Regions from separate parts of the Streptomyces sp. NPDC005955 genome, predicted to be linked through region 2. Evidence: riboswitches for the same ligand, from Rfam matches in the RefSeq annotation. Region 2 holds a riboswitch; the other holds the start of a gene.

What was found. A riboswitch is a leader RNA that binds a small molecule or an ion and turns the genes downstream of it on or off. The one in region 2 is predicted to bind cyclic di-AMP.
Region 1: it holds a riboswitch for cyclic di-AMP, as region 2 does, so the genes downstream of both, ACFYOU_RS27735 (C40 family peptidase) here and ACFYOU_RS15915 (peptidoglycan DD-metalloendopeptidase family protein) in region 2, are expected to answer to the same signal.

The regions. Positions count from the first base shown of each region.
Region 1 covers NZ_JBIAIF010000014.1:116,212-120,133, reverse strand. Annotated here, with positions in the region: gene ACFYOU_RS27745 (ATP-dependent Clp protease proteolytic subunit) at 1-609, shown strand, start outside; gene ACFYOU_RS27740 (hypothetical protein) at 616-918, shown strand; cyclic di-AMP (ydaO/yuaA leader) riboswitch at 1,219-1,416, shown strand; gene ACFYOU_RS27735 (C40 family peptidase) at 1,421-1,894, shown strand; gene ACFYOU_RS27730 (DUF6328 family protein) at 2,027-2,611, shown strand; gene ACFYOU_RS27725 (ATP-binding protein) at 2,644-3,102, opposite strand; gene ACFYOU_RS27720 (Scr1 family TA system antitoxin-like transcriptional regulator) at 3,392-3,922, shown strand, end outside.
Region 2 covers NZ_JBIAIF010000005.1:369,095-373,016, forward strand. Annotated here, with positions in the region: gene ACFYOU_RS15905 (HPr family phosphocarrier protein) at 264-545, shown strand; gene ACFYOU_RS15910 (FCD domain-containing protein) at 764-1,459, opposite strand; gene ACFYOU_RS15915 (peptidoglycan DD-metalloendopeptidase family protein) at 1,701-2,492, opposite strand; cyclic di-AMP (ydaO/yuaA leader) riboswitch at 2,506-2,668, opposite strand; gene ACFYOU_RS15920 (M16 family metallopeptidase) at 2,915-3,922, opposite strand, start outside.

The sequences.
Region 1 (3,922 bases), on a different contig from region 2:
CTGCCCCAGTTCACCGAGCGGACCTCCTGGGGCCCGCGCACGCTCGACCCGTACGGAAAGCTGCTGGACGAGCGGATCGTGATGCTGGGCACCCCCATCGACGACGCCGCGGCGAACGACGTGACGGCCCAACTGATGCACCTGGAACACGCGGCGCCCGACCGGGACGTCTCGCTGTACCTCAACTCGCCCGGCGGCTCGTTCACGGCCATGACCGCGATCTACGACACGATGCGCTTCATCACCTGCGACGTGGAGACGATCTGCCTGGGACAGGCCGCCTCCGCGGCGGCCGTCCTCCTGGCGGCGGGCACGCCGGGCAAGCGACTCGCCCTGCCCGGGGCGCGGGTGATGCTCCATCAGCCCTCGCTGGCCGAACCCGTCCGGGGCCGGGCCGACGACCTGGCGGCCCGGGCCGACGAGCTCCAGCGCACCCGCGACCTGCTGGAGGAACTGCTGACCCGGCACACCGGGCAGCCGCGCGAGCGGGTGGCCGCGGACATCGAGCGCGACCTGTTCCTCGATGCGCCCCGGGCCCTGGAGTACGGACTGGTCGACCGGATCGTGCCGAACCGCAAGGGCACCCCTGCGGTGCCGGCCACCCGGTAGGCGACGGTGGTTCCCGACCTGCCCCCGCTGCCGGCGCTGACCCGTGCCGAAGGGGAACTCATCGACCGGTACCTGGAAGCCGTGGACCTGCTCGGCCGGATCAACCCCGCGCGCGCCGACGACACCTATCGAGGCTTGCGCGCCGCGCAGGCGCTCGTCGGCAAGGCCGTGGAGCTGCGGGACGCGCTGGCGCTGATGCACCAGCGCGGCGAGAGCCAGGTGCACGCCGACACGCTGGCCCGTGCGCTGCGCACCCTGGACGGCGTACGACGGGCGGCGCGCGTCGGGGTGCCACCGGACGGCAACTGACCCGGCGTCCGGAAGTCACCTGAAACGACCCGGACGAGGTACCCCCGATCAGCGTATTAAAGGGTAGACATCCATGGGGTTCCGACTTGCTTCATATGTCTACCCGATCCTTAGCAAACGACGTTTCACCGCTGGTACAGACGTCGTCCGATGTCCGCGGCTCCGCCCGCTCGGAGGACTGTCCACCTGAACGGGTCAGGGGTGAGGAGACTCACAAACCAGCGGTAACGTTCGGTTTTTCGGGTGTTCATGCGTGAAGATCCCTTCCGACGACAAGCCCCCGCCACAGCGGCGGGGCGGTCCGGGCGGACGCCGAGTCCTGCCGCCGCCCGGACGCCAGGTCGACAGGAGTGGATCGGCAGGAGTGGAGGACCCGAGCAAGACGGGCCGCCGGAGAGATCCGGGCGGGCCCTTGGGGTGAAGCCGCGTGAGCGGCCGGGCATCTTCGCCTGCCCGAACCCGACAGGTCATCCTTCACAGGCGGCTGACGAAGGGTTGCGCAATGACTGCGCTCAATCGTGTCCCGTCGCTGCTGACCAGGGCCGGAACGGCCTCGGCTCTGACGCTCGTCGCCGTGGGCGGCGGCATAGTGGCTCCCGGCGCCGCCTCAGAGGCGTCCGCCGCGACGTCCGCGACCAAGGCACTCAAGGTGGCCGCCTCGAAGAAGGGCGCTCCCTACCGGTACGGCGCGACCGGGCCGAGCAGATTCGACTGCTCCGGACTCACGCTGTACTCGTACAAGAAGGCGGGCAAGAGCCTGCCCCGTACGGCTGCGGGCCAGTACAACAAGACCAAGCGCGTGAAGGCGAGCAACCGCAGCAAGGGAGACCTGGTCTTCTTCTACTCGGGCAGCAACGTCTACCACGTCGGCATCTACGCCGGCGGCGGCAAGATGTGGCACTCCCCGAAAACCGGCGACGTGGTACGGCTCACGAAGATCTGGACCAAGAGCGTCAAGTACGGACGGGTGCGGTGAGCGATGCGACGAACTGAGCGGGGCGCACGGGGACCCGTGTGCTGACCGTCTGACGGGGTGGGGAACGGGGCGTGTGCGTTCCCCACCCTTTCGGTCCCCGCTGAAGCGCCCCGGACCGGTTACCCATGACACATGACTGATGACCGGTCCGAGCGTCCCCCCGCGGAGAGCTCGGTGCAGCGGGCCAACCGGAACTTCGGGGAACTCCTCCAGGAACTCCGCGTCACCCAGACCGGTGTGCAGATCCTCTTCGCCTTCCTGCTGACCCTCGCGTTCACGCCCCGCTTCCCGTCCCTCGACCTCGTGCAGCGCAGCACGTACGTGGTCTCCCTGTGCCTGGCGGTCCTCGCCGCGGCCCTGTTCACGGCCCCCGCGGCGATCCACCGCTACCTGTTCCGACGGGGCGCCAAGCCCGACATCGTGTGGGTGTCCTCCCGGCTCACCGAACTCGGACTGGGGGCGTTGTCCCTGGCGCTCACCGGATCGGTGCTGCTCGCGGTGGACGTGGCCGTGGGCCGCGCCGGGGGCGTCCTCGCCGCCGCGGGCACCCTGGCGGTGTGCGCGGGGCTGTGGGTCGTCCTGCCCTGGCAGGTGCTGCGGCGTCTGAACCGCCGCTCGGCCGCACGGGCCCCGGGGGAGGGCGACGGACGGAATCCGGACGGGACCCCGGGGGCTCGGGGAGGGAGTCCGGGACCGGGCAGTGACGGCCCGCCCTGACCGGTTCTCGTCGTTGCGCACGCCCCCGCACCTCAGCGCTGGGCGGGACGGTCAGCCCGGGGCGAGCGCCACCACCGCTGCACGGGCAGCGCGATCCACACCGTCTTGCCGCCCTCGGGGGTGGGACTGACGGACAGCCGACCCCCGTGTTCGACGGTGAGCGAGCGGATGATGGCCATGCCCCGGCCGTTGTCCTGCTGGACGGCCGCCGGGAGGCGCTGGGGGTGGCGTGGATGGCTGTCGGTGACCCCGACGCGCAGTTGCTCGTCCCTGAGCAGTTCCACGTCGACGGTGAACGTGGGCGACTGACCGAGGGTGTGCTGGATCGCGTTGGTCGCCAACTCCGACACGATCAGTCGGACCGTGTCGGTCACCCCCGTATCGGCGGGGAGGCCCCAGTCCGCGAGGACGTCACTCACGTAGGCACGCGCGACGGGGACCGAAGCGGGCTCGCTCGGCAGGGTTACGGATGCTTCCTGATGGTCTGCCATGGCGACGTCGTCCCTTTCCCACCGGGACCGGACTCCGGCGTGAGGCGGATGGTTCGCGGACGGTCCCGGACTGGTGCTGCGGCCAGCCTGCCATCTGCGCGCCGGTCACGGGGGCCGATCCACGAGGATGTGCATATATCTGTCGCTCGAAGCGGTGAACTCTTCCGCGCCGGGCGGCAAGTCCGGCAGTACGCCCCTTCGCCACCTCCGCACGCCGCTCGCGCCCCCCATCGTCGCGGCATCCTCTACCGTCTGGCGGTGGGCCACCCCCGGCCGGAAGGAGTCGGCCATGCAGCACCGCCCCGCCGTGCGCCGCCGCAAACTCGGCTCCGAGCTGCGCCGGTTGCGCCTCGATGCGGACCTCACCAGCGGGGAGGCCGCGCGGCGAGCGGGCTGGAACCAGTCGAAGGTGAGCCGGATCGAGACCGCGCGCAGCGGCGTGAAGGCCGATGACGTGCGGCTCCTCCTCGACCTCTACCGGGTCGACGACGCGTCGCTGCGGGACCTGCTGCTCGCGCTCGCCGAACCGGACGGCGCGTCCGGCCACCGCTGGTGGCACGACTACCGGCAGTTGCTGCCGCCCGCCTACCGGGACTTCATCTGTCTGGAGGAGCAGGCGAACCGGGTGCGCACCCTGGAGACCGTGGTGGTGCCGGGGCTGCTCCAGACCCCCGGCTACGCACGGGCGGTGACCCGGGCCTCGGTGGTGGGCCTTCCGGAGGGGGAGCTCGAACGGCTGGTGGACGTGCGGCTCGCCCGGCAGGAGGTACTGCGCCGCGCGGCGCCGCCCCGGCTCGAAGCGGTCCTGGACGAGGCGGTG
Region 2 (3,922 bases):
GTCGCGGTCCGGGCGGGGGCGGGGCAGGCTGAGGTCACCGCGCCCGGTCGGGCGGTGCGCCGACCGGGCGTGCGCGGTCCGACGTCCGAGGGGCGGCGGGCAGCGGCGGCACCGGGCGGGAGGTACGGAACCGGCGGGCGACCGACCGGGCGGTGTGGACACGCGTTCCGCCGGCCCTGGGGATGAGGGCCACCGCTGTGGGAGACTGGTCTAGACAACCGAACAGAGCCTTGCAACCTTGCGTACCCGAAGGGCAGCATCACATGGCTGAGCGCCGCGTCAACGTCGGTTGGGCCGAGGGTCTCCACGCCCGCCCCGCCTCCATCTTCGTCCGGGCGGCCTCGGCCACCGGCGTCCCCGTGACGATCGCCAAGGGCGACGCCGCCCCGGTCAACGCCGCCTCGATGCTGGCGGTCCTCGGGCTCGGTGCGCACGGCGGTGAGGAAGTCGTCCTCGCCTCCGAGGCGGAGGGCGCGGACGCGGCCCTGGACCGACTGGCCAAGCTGGTGGCCGAGGGCCTGGAACAGCTTCCCGAAACGGTCTGACCCCGGTCCGCGCGTGGGTGTCCGTCGAATTCGAGGGACACCCGCGAAACCAGTGAATGTCCGCGCCGCACATTCGGGGATGCATTCCCGAAATTCCCCGCGCTATCTCGGCGCGATCGCCGCGCGAAACAAATGACACCACGACGCGACGTATTCCGGCGAATTCTTTCGCCAAGCGCGGCGCCGGTGATCGACGGTCACATCGTCGCGGCCCTTTGTTACGGGACGACGCTTCCCGTGTTGACGGGATGTTTCGACGTCCCCGAGCGCCGGAGCGGATCCGGGCGACGCGCGGCCTTGCGGCGGTGGGCCGCGATCCCGCGCTCCGTGTGCGCGGCCATCAGCCTGCCGGCCCGCTCCGCGTCGCGCCGGGCCACCGCGTCGACGATCGCGCCGCGCTCCGCCCACTCCTCGGCGGGCCGCTGAGCGGGCTCGACCGTGTACATCCAGGCGGTCTTGTGCCGCACCTGGGTGAGCATGGCGATCAGCCCGTGGCTGGCGCACGCCTGGATCAGCGTCTCGTGGAACCAGCTGCCCAGGGCGCGCAACTCGTCCCCGGTCCCGTTCCCCGCCCGCTCCTGACCCAGGCGCACCAGTCCGCGCAGCACCTTCAGATGGGCGTCCGTGCGCCGTTCGGCCGCGCGGGACGCCCCCAGGGGCTCCAGCAGCCGTCGCACGTCGAGCAGGTCCGCCGCCTCCCGGTCGGTCGGCTCGGCGACGCAGGCGCCCGCATGTCTGCGGGTGACCACGAACCCCTCGGCCTCCAGCGTGCGCAACGCCTCGCGCACCGGGACGCGGGAGACGCCGTAGCGGCGGGCGAGCACGTCTTCGGTGAGTCGGCTCCCACGCTCCAGCGCACCGCTGACGATGTCGTCCCGAATGGCCGTGCACACCGAATGGGCGGGAATGCGCATGGGGGGACCTCCGCTTCCGTGCCCGCGAATCGCGGTCGATCGACATTGATTCGGTGACTCTATTGCAGCTCGCCGGAATTTCCGACCGTCCTTCACCGTTCTCTGGAATTTCCGGACGGGGATTACCCGCCGGCCACCGGGCCACGGGGTGCTCGGCCGGTACGGCGCCCGCGGTCCGGGAACGACGAAAGCCCCGGCCGGGGCCGGGGCTTTCGGTGGTGCCGTCCTGGGGGGCGGAGGCTCAGAGGGACACGCCGTGCGCGCGCAGATAGGCGACGGGGTCGAGGTCGGAGCCGTACTCGGCGCTCGCCCGCGCCTCGAAGTGCAGGTGCGCCCCGGTCACGTTGCCGGTGGCACCGGCGAGGCCGATCTGCTGGCCCGCGGTGACCGACTGGCCCGCGGTGACGGCCACGGACGACAGGTGCGCGTACTGGGTGTAGGTGCCGTCGTGCATCTTGATGACGACGTTGTAGCCGTAGGCACCGCCCCAGCCGGCCTCGACCACGGTGCCGTAGCCGACGGACTGGATCGGGGTGCCGGTGCCGGCGTGGAAGTCGATGCCGGTGTGCGTACCGGAGGACCAGATGCTGCCGCCCGCGCCGTAGGAGGTGGAGACGTGGCCACCGGCGACGGGGCTGACGTACGTCGTCAGGCGCTTGCGCTCGGCCTCGCGGGCCGCCCGCTCCTCGGCCTCGCGCTCCTTGGCGGCCTCGGCCTCGGCCCGGCGCTTCTGCTCGGCGAGGCGCTGCTTGGTCTCCGCCTCGACGAGCTTCAGGGCGGCGGCCTCGTCGGCGGCGATCTGCTGCACCGCGGCCTGGGTGTCGATCTCGTCGGCGACGGCGTCCCCGATGGAGATCGTCTTGGTGAGCCCCGTGTCCTCCAGGGGGGAGGGCTCGTCGACGGCCAGCGCGGGGGAGGCGAGGGTGCCGATGACACCGGTGGTGGTCAGCGTGGCGACGCCCGCGACGTTGGCGGTGGTGCGCGACATGCGCGTCGGACGACGGTGCTTCCCGGTGGCGCGGGTGAACGCCATGAAGTGGGTGGTCCTTTCCTTCCTTCTCGCCTACCGGGTTAGCTGACGGGTTCGGAGCAGGAAGGTCTCCTACGGACCCCCTCCGCGTGGCGACGGGCGTCCGATTCACCCCAGGGACGGTTGGGTCCCCGGCTCCCCTGGCTCGCGCCGTACGGGGGACTCGGCGATGACTGTCCGGTGCCGCGGCTGCGGCGTACCGCACGACGGGCAGTCGACCTGACGCTAAGCCGGAGATCATTCCTACGACAAACGGATCGGCGGTTTTGTTGCGCACGCCACACCGCGGACCGCAACGTCCGGCGCTTTCGGGACATCCGGCCCCGGCGCCCGGGGGCGCCGCACTGACGGTGCGTGAAACGCCGGCCGGACGCACGGAGGTGCCGTCCCGTCGGACGACGGAACGGCACCCACCGCGGTCGTCACTAGCCGGAGACGACCGTGACCGCGCCGATGCCCAGCGCCTTCACCGGCTCCTCGATCTGCGTCGCGTCGCCGACCAGCACCGTCACCAGACGCTCCACCGGGAAGGCGTTCACGACGGCCGCCGTGGCCTCCACGGTGCCGGTGGCGGCGAGCCGCTGGTACAGCAGCCCCTGGTAGTCGTCGGGGAGTTCCTGCTCGACCTGGTCGGCGAGGGTGCCCGCGACGGCCCCGGCCGTCTCGTACTTCAGCGGGGCGACGCCCACCAGGTTCTGCACCGCGACGTCCCGTTCGGCGTCCGTCAGCCCCTCGCCGGCGAGCGTGCGCAGGACCTTCCACAAGTCCTCCAGCGCGGGCCCGGTCGACGCCGTGTCGACGGAACCGGAGATGCCGAGCAGCGCCGCGCCCGTGCCGTTCGCCGTCGACCGCAGCACCTGGGCGAAGGCCCGCACGCCGTACGTGTAGCCCTTCTCCTCGCGCAGCACGCGGTCCAGCCGCGAGGTGAGCGTGCCGCCCAGGCAGTAGGTGCCGAGGACCTGCGCCGGCCACACCCGGTCGTGCCGGTCGGCCCCGAGACGGCCGATCAGCACCTGGGTCTGGACCGCACCCGGGCGGTCCACGATGACGACCCGGCCGCTGTCGTCGGCGGTCACCGGGGGCACCAGGCGCGGGGTCGCCGGACCGCCCGTCCAGGCCCCCAGGGTGTCCGCGAGGACCGCGTCGACGTCGACGCCGGTGAAGTCGCCCACGATGACGGCGGTCGCCGTGGCGGGCCGCACGTTCTTCTCGTAGAGGGCGCGCACGGCGGCCGAGTCGATCGCCGCGACGGTCTCCTCGGAGCCCTGGCGCGGGCGGGACATCCGGACGTCGGCGGGGAACAGCTGCTTGTACAGCTCCTTGGCCGCGCGCCGGCCGGGGTTGGCCGTCTCGTGCGGGATCTCGTCCAACCGGTTGCGGACCAGGCGCTCGATCTCGCTGTCGGCGAAGGCCGGCGCGCGCAGGGCGTCGGC